DNA from 2 places in the Devosia sp. 1635 genome. Region 2 is predicted to be linked to the other one. Evidence: riboswitches for the same ligand, from Rfam matches in the RefSeq annotation. Region 2 holds a riboswitch; the other holds the start of a gene.
The links. Region 2 has a riboswitch for cobalamin ahead of HRU92_RS00200 (CbtB domain-containing protein). Riboswitches for the same ligand answer to the same signal wherever they lie in the genome.

Region 1 (4,683 bases), on a different contig from region 2:
TACATGCTGTGCTCCCGTCGTTCTTTGCCAAACCCTAAGCCGTCCAACCTTTAAGCTCTTGATATCGGTCAGACCCGGGCTGGTATTGACGGGGCGCGCTGTCCGGTGGACGCGTGGCGTGGTGGGCCGATCTGACAGCCTGGATACCCATCCCGCGGCGAATTGCGCGTCACGGCAGATACTGGATTTGCAGGCCCCGGTGCAGCGTCGAGGGGGCCACCTGGGCGCGCACCTTGAACACCTCGGCGATCAGCGCCTCGGTCAAGACTGCATGTGGCGTGCCCGCGGCCACCAGCCGCCCCTCGCGCATCACTGCGATCCGGTCGCAGAACATGGCGGCGAGGTTGAGGTCGTGCAGCGCCACGATCGTGGTGAGCGGCAGCCCGGCGACGAGGCGCAGGATATCAAGCTGGTGCTGGATATCGAGGTGGTTGGTGGGCTCATCGAGGATCAGATCGGTCGGCTCTTGCGCCAGCGCCCGCGCCAGCTGCACGCGCTGCCGCTCGCCGCCCGAAAGCGTATGCCAGGGCTGGTGGCGCCGGTCGGCCAGCTCCACCCGCTGCAGGGATTGCTCGACAATGGCGTCGTCCGCTTGCGTCCAGGGCGACAGGGCCGAGCGATGCGGCGTGCGCCCCAGCCGCACCACATCGAGCACCGTCACATTGGCTTCGGTCGTGGCATGTTGCTCGACCACCGCTACGCGCTGGGCGAGCTGGCGCCGGCCGAAGCGGCCCAGCGGGGCGGTATCAAGGGTGACCTCGCCACCAGCGGGCGCGCGCAAACCCGCGAGGAGCCGGATCAGCGATGATTTGCCCGACCCATTGGGCCCGAGCAGGCCCAGCGTCATGCCGGGCTGCGCCTCGAGGGTCACGCCATCGACGATGATCTCGCTGCCAGCCTTCCAGCTCACGCCATGGGCGGCAATGGTCATCGCGCACCCCGCCCGCGATACAGGATGACGGCAAAGAACGGCACCCCGACCAGCGCGGTGACCACCCCGATCGGCAGCACCTGCTGGGGCAGGATGATGCGCGAAACGATGTCGGCCAGCACCATGAACACCGCTCCCACCACCACGCAGGCGGGCAGCAGCCGCAAGTGTTGCGGGCCCACGATGAAGCGGGCGACATGGGGAATCACGAGGCCCACAAAACCGATCGAGCCCACCATTGACACCATGGTCGCGGCCATAAGGGCGGTGAGCGCAAACAGCACCACCCGCACCTGCGCCACGGGCACGCCGAGCGAACGGGCCGCGTCATCCCCGAAGGTGAAGGCATCGAGCGCTCGGGCATAGCGCAGGCAGACGACAAGCCCCGCGGCAACCACGCCTGCCGCAAGGCCCACATCGCTCCAGCGCACGCCGGCAAAACTGCCCAGCAGCCAGAACATGACGCTGCGCGCCTGTTCGGCATCGGCCGAAGTGCTGACAACATAGGAGGTCAGCGCATTGAACAATTGCGAAGCGGCGACACCGGCCAGGATCGTGCGCTCGGCGCTGCCCGCCGCGCCTCGCGCGAGGAGAATGACAAAGGCAAAGGCGGCCAGGGCTCCGGCAAAGGCGCCCAGCGGAATGGCGGCGCTACCCGCCCCTATGCCGAGCACGATGACGCAAACCGCCCCGGTCGAGGCGCCCGCCGAAACGCCCAGCACATAGGGCTCGGCCAGCGGATTGCGCAGCAGCGATTGCAGGATCGCGCCACACAGCGCCAGCCCCGCCCCGCAGGCGGCCGCTACCAGTGAGCGGCTGAGCCGATAATCCCAGATCACGCTTTCCTGGATGCGGCTGATCTCGAACTGCGTCCAGCCCAGGCGATTGGTGATGGCCTGGAGCGTGGTGTGGAGCGAAATGGGCATTTCGCCAATGCCCACCCCCAGCGCCACGGCAAGGGGCAGCAGCAAGGCTGCCCCGCCGATCACCGATCCCCCTAGCCGCGCGCGGCGCCGCTGGGTCATGGCCATGCTCATTGCAGCAGGCCTTGGCTCTGCAGCGCCTCCGCCAGAGTTTCGAGCCCGCCAATCGTGCGCAGGGTCGGGTTCATTGCCTGCGCGTCGAGCAGCACCAGATGGCCCGCCTCGACGGCGCTGAGCTGGCTGACCATGGGGTCGGTCTTGAGAAACTCCACTTTGAGGGCGGGGTCATCGGCCGGCCGGTTGCGCCGGTCCATCGTGCCGACGACGATGACCGTGGGGTCGGCCGCGGCAATGGCTTCCCAGCTGACCAGCGGCCAGTCTTCCTCGCTGTCGACGATGTTGCGGGCGCCCATCACCTTCATCATATAGGCCGAAGCGCCATTGCGGCCGGCCACCCAAGCATCCCCGGCAATTTCGGGGCTCGAGAACCAGAACACCATGGAAACGCCCGCCGCGCGCTTCCCCAGTTGCGCGCGCACGGCCGCTTCGCGGCTGCGCAGCTCGCGGACCAGTTCGGCCCCCCGCTCATTGACGTCAAAGATCGCCGCCAATTCGCTGATCTCCTGGTAGAGCAACTCGGTGGTCCAGGGTTCGAGGCGCACGCCATCGCCATTGCTGGCATCCTTCATGGCGCAGGTGGTCAGCGAGATATAGCTCGGGATCCCGAGATCAGCATATTGCTCGCGGTTACCCGCTTCATCGCGCATCCCGAACTGGGCGGCAATGAAATCGGGCTCGGTGCCAAGGATTGCTTCATAGCTCGCGGTGCTGTCGGCCAGGCGCGGCACTTTTGCGTTGTCGGCGGCAACCTCTTCGAGCACCGGCGAAACCCAGGTGGCGGTGCCCACCATGCGATCGGCCAGACCGAGCAGCAGCAGGATTTCCGAGCTGTTCTGCCCGATGCCGACGGCCCGCTGCGGTGCCTCGGTAAAGGTGAGTTCGACCCCGCAATTTTCGAGCTGCAGGGGGTATTGGGTTGCGTGTTGGGCCAAGGCCGTGCTGGCCGTGGCAACAAAAATGCCGCTGGCCAGAAGGGAGAACAGACGCATCGAAACCTCTCGTGATGCTGTTCAAGCCAAACGATCAGCCAGACACGAGGGGAAAGTTGAGGTCATGCTCCCGCGACCCCGAAGAGGCGCAACGGCAACGATCGGACGAGCCAAAAGCCGGTCCGCACCCCACCGAAACACCTCGTTCGGTTTGCTGGTCGTTGTCCCGGCAGGTCTCCTGGCTCGCGGCTCTGGCGCTCCTCGTCCCCTTCCCGGTCGCTTGACCAGTGGCTTGGACGGTGAACTTGCCGCTTACAGTTGCGAGGGCAGCTTCGGTTTTGGCCCCTGATGGGTAATCCGCACCGTATTCCCTTTTCATCCGCGCTCGATGGCGGAACCGTGACCCCGCCGTCTTAGCGGCGCGTCGGACCCTGGGCAAGGGGGAAGTGGCGGAGGGGGTGTCGCGGTCAGCCGCTCGCCAGCCGCGCCACCGAGCTGCGCACCACCAGTTCCGCGCGCAACAGGATATTGGTGGATTTGGGCTGCTCGTCGGCCAGCAGGGTCAGCAGCAATTCCATCGCCGCTTCCCCGATCCGGTGCCGGGGCTGCTTCATCGTCGTCAGCGACGGGCTGACAAAGCTGGCAAAGGAAATATCGTCGAACCCCATCACCGAAAACTGCCGCGGCAGTTCATAGCGGCGCGTGTTGAGCGCGATGATGACCCCGAGGGCCGTTGCATCATTGACGCAGAAAAACGCGCTGGGCAGCGCATCGCGCACAAACATCAACTCGGCGGCAGCCCGCCCGCTTTCCGTCGTGCCATCGCCATCGAGGATCAGCCGCGGATCGATGCGGATGCCGGCCCCTTCAAGGGCCGCGCGATAGCCCGCTTCGCGCAAGCGGTTAATCTCCCGGCTGCTGGAATGGCCGATAAAGGCGATGCGCCGGTGCCCCTGCGAAATCAGGTGCTCGGTGGCGACGCGGGCGCCCTCGACATTGTCGACCCCGACAAAGGGAATGCTTTGCCCCGTCACCGGCTCGTTGACGGCGACGGTCGGGGGCAGGCGGGTTTCGCCGCGATCCTGCCCGAAGCCGAACGGCAGGTGGCCGGTAAAGAGGATCAATCCATCCGCCTGGTTGGAGCTGATGAACCGGAGATAATCGGTTTCCCGGCTCGGATCGTTCTGGGTATTGCCGATCAGTACCCCATAGCCGCGCTTGCTGGCTTCAGTCTCGAGACCCACGAGGATGTTGGAGAAATTGGGGTCGCCCACATCGGGGGCAAGGATCAGGATCATGTTGGAGCGCCGCATGCGCAGCGAGCGCGCCAGGGCATTCGTGGTGTAGCCGGTGCGGGCAACGGCTTCGGCGACCTTGCGGCGGGTGGCGTCGGCGACTTTGGTCGGCTCGTTGATGGCGCGGCTGACGGTGGCGATCGACACCCCGGCCATGGCCGCAACATCTTCAATGGTCGCCAGCTTTTGCTGCTGCACTCGGCCCCGCTCCGCCCCCCGCGCCGCTCGGTTGCGCTGCAACCGGCTTACGCCCAGACAAGTGTCATTTGCGCGATCAACAGTGCGCCTGTGCCCCTTAGCAGAGGTCGATCCAGGCGGCACGCTCTACCACTCCCCCATAGCAGTTATGCACCTGTGTAAACCTTTACATCAATCCTGAAAACCTTTACACCGGCACTCAAGCAGAGAGCCGCACAGCAAGTGCGCCATGCTTGGGGGAGGGCGGCAGCATGATCGATGCGCAAGACGCAAATGCGTCCCCGATC
Region 2 (4,683 bases):
TGATCTCGTGTTCTGGACCGGGGCTGGCATGGAGCTGTTCCTCGCCGATGCACTGACCACGCTTTCAGGCGAAGCCGAAGTGGTGGAGCTGAGCCAGGCGCCTGGCATCACCCTCCTGCCGGTCCGCGAAGGCGGCACTTTCGAGGCGCACAGCCACGAGGGCGAGGGTCATGACCATGAGCACGACCACGAGGGTCACGATCACGAAGGCCATGACCACGAAGAGCACGATCACGACGAGCACGCCCACGAAGGGCACGACCACGACCATGGCGGCGACATGCATTTCTGGCTCGATCCGCAAAACGCGGTGCACATGGTCGATGCCATCGCCGCAGCGCTCAGCACGGCCGACCCGGAAAACGCCACCGCCTACACCGCCAATGCCGAGCGCGAAAAAGCCGATCTCGTCGCGCTGCAAGCCGAACTGACCGCGAGTCTCGCACCCGTCGCCGACAAGCCCTTCCTCGTCTTTCACGACGCTTACCAGTATTTCGAGAACCGCTTTGGCCTCACCGTCGCGGGCTCCGTCACCGTCACTCCGGACGTCATGCCCGGCGCTCAGCGGATCGACGCCCTGCGCGCCCGCGTGGCCGAACTCGGGGCTACCTGCCTTTTCGCCGAACCCAATTTCGAGCCGACCATCATTGCCGCCATCACCGAGGGCAGCACGGCCAGGGCCGGTGTGCTCGACCCCGAAGGCGGCGCCCTCACCGAAGGCCCAAACCTTTACCCCGAACTGCTGCGCGGCCTCGCCAATGGGCTCCTGGACTGCCTGGGCTAGCTAACCCAGCGGCCCCTTGAAGATAAAGAATGCCCCGAGCGCAATGAGCCCGAACCCGATCCCGTGGTTCCAGGTGAACTGCTCGCCCAGATACGTGGCGCTGAACAGCACAAAGACCGAGAGGGAAATCACCTCCTGAATGGTCTTGAGTTCGGCGCCGCTATAAACCCCGTAGCCGATGCGATTGGCCGGCACCGCCAGCCAATACTCGAAAAACGCGATGCCCCAGCTGGCCAGCACCACCACCCACAGCGCCGTGCCGGGGAATTTGAGGTGCCCATACCAGGCAAAGGTCATGAAGAGGTTGGACGCGATCAAGAGCCCGATCGGGGCCAGCGTGGCAAAGTTCCAGCCCATGGCGATTACCGCGCGCCCTTGGTGGGCTGTTCGAGCGCATACAGCGCATCGCTGATCGACTCGACCTTCTTGCGCAGCAGCTCCTGGGCGTCATGCAGCCCGCGATTATAGTAATAGGCGCCCATTTTTTCGGCAAAAAAGGTCATCAGCATCTCGGCCGGCATCGGCCCGATGGTCTGGTCCAGCTCCAGCCGGAAATAATCCTGGATCTCCGCCACCATGGCCTTGGTTTCGTCGCGGCTGAACTTGATCGGCTTCATTGCGGGCAGGGCTCCAGAATCGGCGGCACGATAATGCCGCGATCGCCCGTCCGGCAAGCGCCACGCCGCGATTGACCCCTCCGGCCCGCCATGCGAGAACACAGCCTGTGTCGGTTCCCCAAGCCCGTTGTGGCGCGGGGATCAAAAGGGAACACGGTGCGGATTACCCATCAGGGGCCAAAACCGTGGCTGCCCCCGCAACTGTAAGCGGTGCGCTCCTCTCCTTATGCCACTGGCAGCCAAGCTGCCGGGAAGGCGAGAGGCGCTCTATTCACCGCAAGCCAGGAGACCTGCCGGCACAGCAACGAGCTTGTAAGCTCTTTTTCGTTCCGCGCACGGAGGGTGCCGCATGAATACCACCACTGTTTCGACTGGCCTTCAGTCTCTTTCGCTGTCCCAGCGTCTTGTCGCCGGCTCGCTCGCGCTCCTGCTCGGGCTGACCCTCCTGGTCGGCACCGGCTTTGCCGGCGATTATCGCCTGCACAACGGCGCCCACGACACCCGCCACGCCATGGGCTTTCCCTGCCACTAAGGGCGAGCACGAGAGACGACCAAAAATGTTCCGCAATCTGTTTTTTGCTGCGCTGGTCGCAGCCCTTTGTGCTGGCCTTGTGGCATCCACGATCCAGCATTTCCGCGTCACCCCGCTGATCCTGCATGCCGAAAGCTTCGAAGGGGAGGGTGGCCATTCCCATGGTGAGGAGGCCACTCCGGCCGAGCATACCCACGCCCCCGGCACCCCGGCCCATGATCATGGCGCTGACGAATGGGCGCCCCAGGATGGTCTTGAGCGCACCCTCTATACCGTGCTCGCCAATCTGCTCGCCGCCGCCGGCTTTGCCCTCGTGATCGGCGCTGTGGGCCTCCTGGCCAATATCCCCATCACCACCGGCAATGCGCTGCTGTGGAGCCTGGCCGGCTTTGCCAGCTTCACCCTTGCGCCCGCCTTTGGCCTGCCGCCCGAACTGCCCGGCATGCCCGCCGCCGGTCTGGGCGCCCGCCAGCTCTGGTGGGTCGCGACGGCCCTTGCCACCGGCGCCGCCTGCCTGCTGCTGGCCAAGACCCGGGCGGGCTGGGCGATTGCCGTGGCGCTCGCACTCGTCCTCGCGCCGCACATCGTGGGCGCCCCCGCGGCTCCCGAAGAGCCAAGCGCCGTTCCCGCCCATCTCGCCACCGCCTTTGCCGCCGCCACCATCGGCAGTTCAGCCGTGTTCTGGCTGGTGCTGGGTGTCGTCTTCGGCCTCGTCAATGATCGCCTCGCCCGCCGCGAGGCTTCCCACCCCATCGGAGCTCCCGCATGACCACCAAGATCCCGACCACCGTCATCACCGGCTTTCTGGGCGCGGGCAAGACCACCCTCGTGCGCCACCTCCTCGCCCATGCCCCCAAGGGCAAGCGCATCGCCCTCATCATCAATGAATTCGGCGATCTCGGCGTCGACAAGGACATCCTCGCCGGCTGCGGCGACGAGACCTGCCGTGAAGAGGACATGGTCGAGCTGTCCAATGGCTGCATCTGCTGCACCGTGGCCGACGAATTCATTCCCACCATGCAGGCACTGCTGAATCGCCCTGAAAAATTCGATCACATCGTCATCGAAACCTCGGGCCTCGCGCTGCCCCAGCCCCTGATCCGCGCCTTCAACTGGCCCGAGATCAAGGCGCAGGTGACCGTCGATGGCGTCGTGACCGTCGCCGATGCCGCCGCTCTTGCCGAGGGCCGCTTTGCCGCCGATGAAGCCGCCGTCGACCGGCAGCGCCGCCTCGACGAAATGCTCGATCACGAAACGCCCTTGGGCGAGCTCTTCGAGGATCAGCTGGCCGCCGCCGACATGGTTATCATCAACAAGACCGATCTGGTGGATCCCGCCACCCTCGAAAAAGTCGAGCAGAATATCCGCGCTGAGCTGCGCCCCGGCGTCGGCATTGTTCGCGCCGCCAATGGCCATGTCGATATCGCGGCGCTTCTGGGCCTTGGCATGGCTTCCGAAGCCGACATCGCCAACCGCCCCAGCCACCACGAACTCGAGCACGAGGGCGAAGGGCACGAGCACGACGATTTCGACAGCTTTTCTCTCCAGCTCCCCGCCATTGCGGGCAAGGACGAGCTGCTTGCCATCATCGAGGACACGATCCGCACCCATGACGTGCTGCGCCTCAAGGGCTTTGCCGCCGTGCCGGGCGCGGCTGCGCGCCTCGCCATCCAGGCCGTCGGCCCCCGCATTACCGCCTATTTCGACCGCCCCTGGGCGCCCGGCGAAACCAGGCAAACCGCACTCGTCGTCATCGGCCAATCCCCGCTGGACCGCGCCGCCATCACCCAAAGCCTGCGCCGCGCCGAGCCTGTGGCGGCATAAGCTCAAAGAGAATGGCTCCACACACCGGGATAGGTTTGCACCCCCACCCCAACCCTCCCCTCAAGGGGGAGGGGGCCGCATTGCGCCTTGGGCACGATCTAGCCCAACCCACCAGCCCAAAGCCCCTCCCCCTTGAGGGGAGGGGTTGGGGTGGGGGTGCAGGCGCTTCCGCCAATCCGGTCTTCGTGGGAGCCTGACCATGCACCTTCTTTCCGCCCAAGCCGGTGCCATCCAGCAGGAAGGCGAGGCCATCGATCTCGCCCAAACCCCTGGCGCCTTCATCTTCGCCTCTTCGGCCGATAGCGAACTGGCCATGCTCGCCGCCGCCGCCGACCGCGCGGGCGAAACCGAGCTGCGCCTCGCCAACACGCTGCGCCTGTCCAACAATCTGTCCGTCGATCTCTGGCTCGAGCAGACCGTCCGTCATGCCCGCCTCGTGGTCCTGCGCCTCATCGGCGGCGCCGCCTATTTCCAGTATGGCGTCGATGAGATCACCGCCCTCTGCGCCAACCGCAAGATCCCCCTTGCCCTGCTGCCCGGCGACGCCAATCCCGACCCCATCCTGCAAGCGCGCTCCACGATCCACCCCGAAGACTGGACCCGCCTCCACGCCCTCCTCATCGCCGGCGGCCCCGCCAACGCCGACGCGATCCTGAGGTCGTTCGGTGAACTCGCCGCCGAGCCCTCCCTCCCCCTTGAGGGGCTTCGAGCCGTCCCGCAGGGCGGATCGCTCCAGTGGAGCGATCCGAGGGGAGAAGGCCACGAGGGCTATGCCCGAGTGGCTGCCGGGGAGGGGGTCCCTCAGACCGAACTCAAGCCCCGCCTCTCCGACCTCCAGCCCCAACCCTTCGCTCGCTTCTCCCTCTGGCACCCCGCCACCGGCATCACCGACGAAACCGGCCTAAGGCACCGGCATCTCGAGCTTT

Region 1: it holds a riboswitch for cobalamin, as region 2 does, so the genes downstream of both, HRU92_RS15585 (ABC transporter substrate-binding protein) here and HRU92_RS00200 (CbtB domain-containing protein) in region 2, are expected to answer to the same signal.

Annotation. Positions count from the first base shown of each region.
Region 1 is NZ_JABAOM010000003.1:689,944-694,626, forward strand. Features, by position in the region: gene hdhA (7-alpha-hydroxysteroid dehydrogenase) at 1-5, opposite strand, end outside; gene HRU92_RS15575 (ABC transporter ATP-binding protein) at 170-931, opposite strand; gene HRU92_RS15580 (iron chelate uptake ABC transporter family permease subunit) at 928-1,956, opposite strand; gene HRU92_RS15585 (ABC transporter substrate-binding protein) at 1,965-2,963, opposite strand; cobalamin riboswitch at 3,114-3,320, opposite strand; gene HRU92_RS15590 (LacI family DNA-binding transcriptional regulator) at 3,371-4,396, opposite strand; gene HRU92_RS15595 (sugar ABC transporter ATP-binding protein) at 4,648-4,683, shown strand, end outside.
Region 2 is NZ_JABAOM010000001.1:34,997-39,679, forward strand. Features, by position in the region: gene znuA (zinc ABC transporter substrate-binding protein ZnuA) at 1-784, shown strand, start outside; gene HRU92_RS00190 (DMT family protein) at 785-1,141, opposite strand; gene HRU92_RS00195 (DUF2164 domain-containing protein) at 1,147-1,401, opposite strand; cobalamin riboswitch at 1,496-1,714, shown strand; gene HRU92_RS00200 (CbtB domain-containing protein) at 1,751-1,933, shown strand; gene HRU92_RS00205 (CbtA family protein) at 1,959-2,702, shown strand; gene cobW (cobalamin biosynthesis protein CobW) at 2,699-3,757, shown strand; gene cobN (cobaltochelatase subunit CobN) at 3,957-4,683, shown strand, end outside.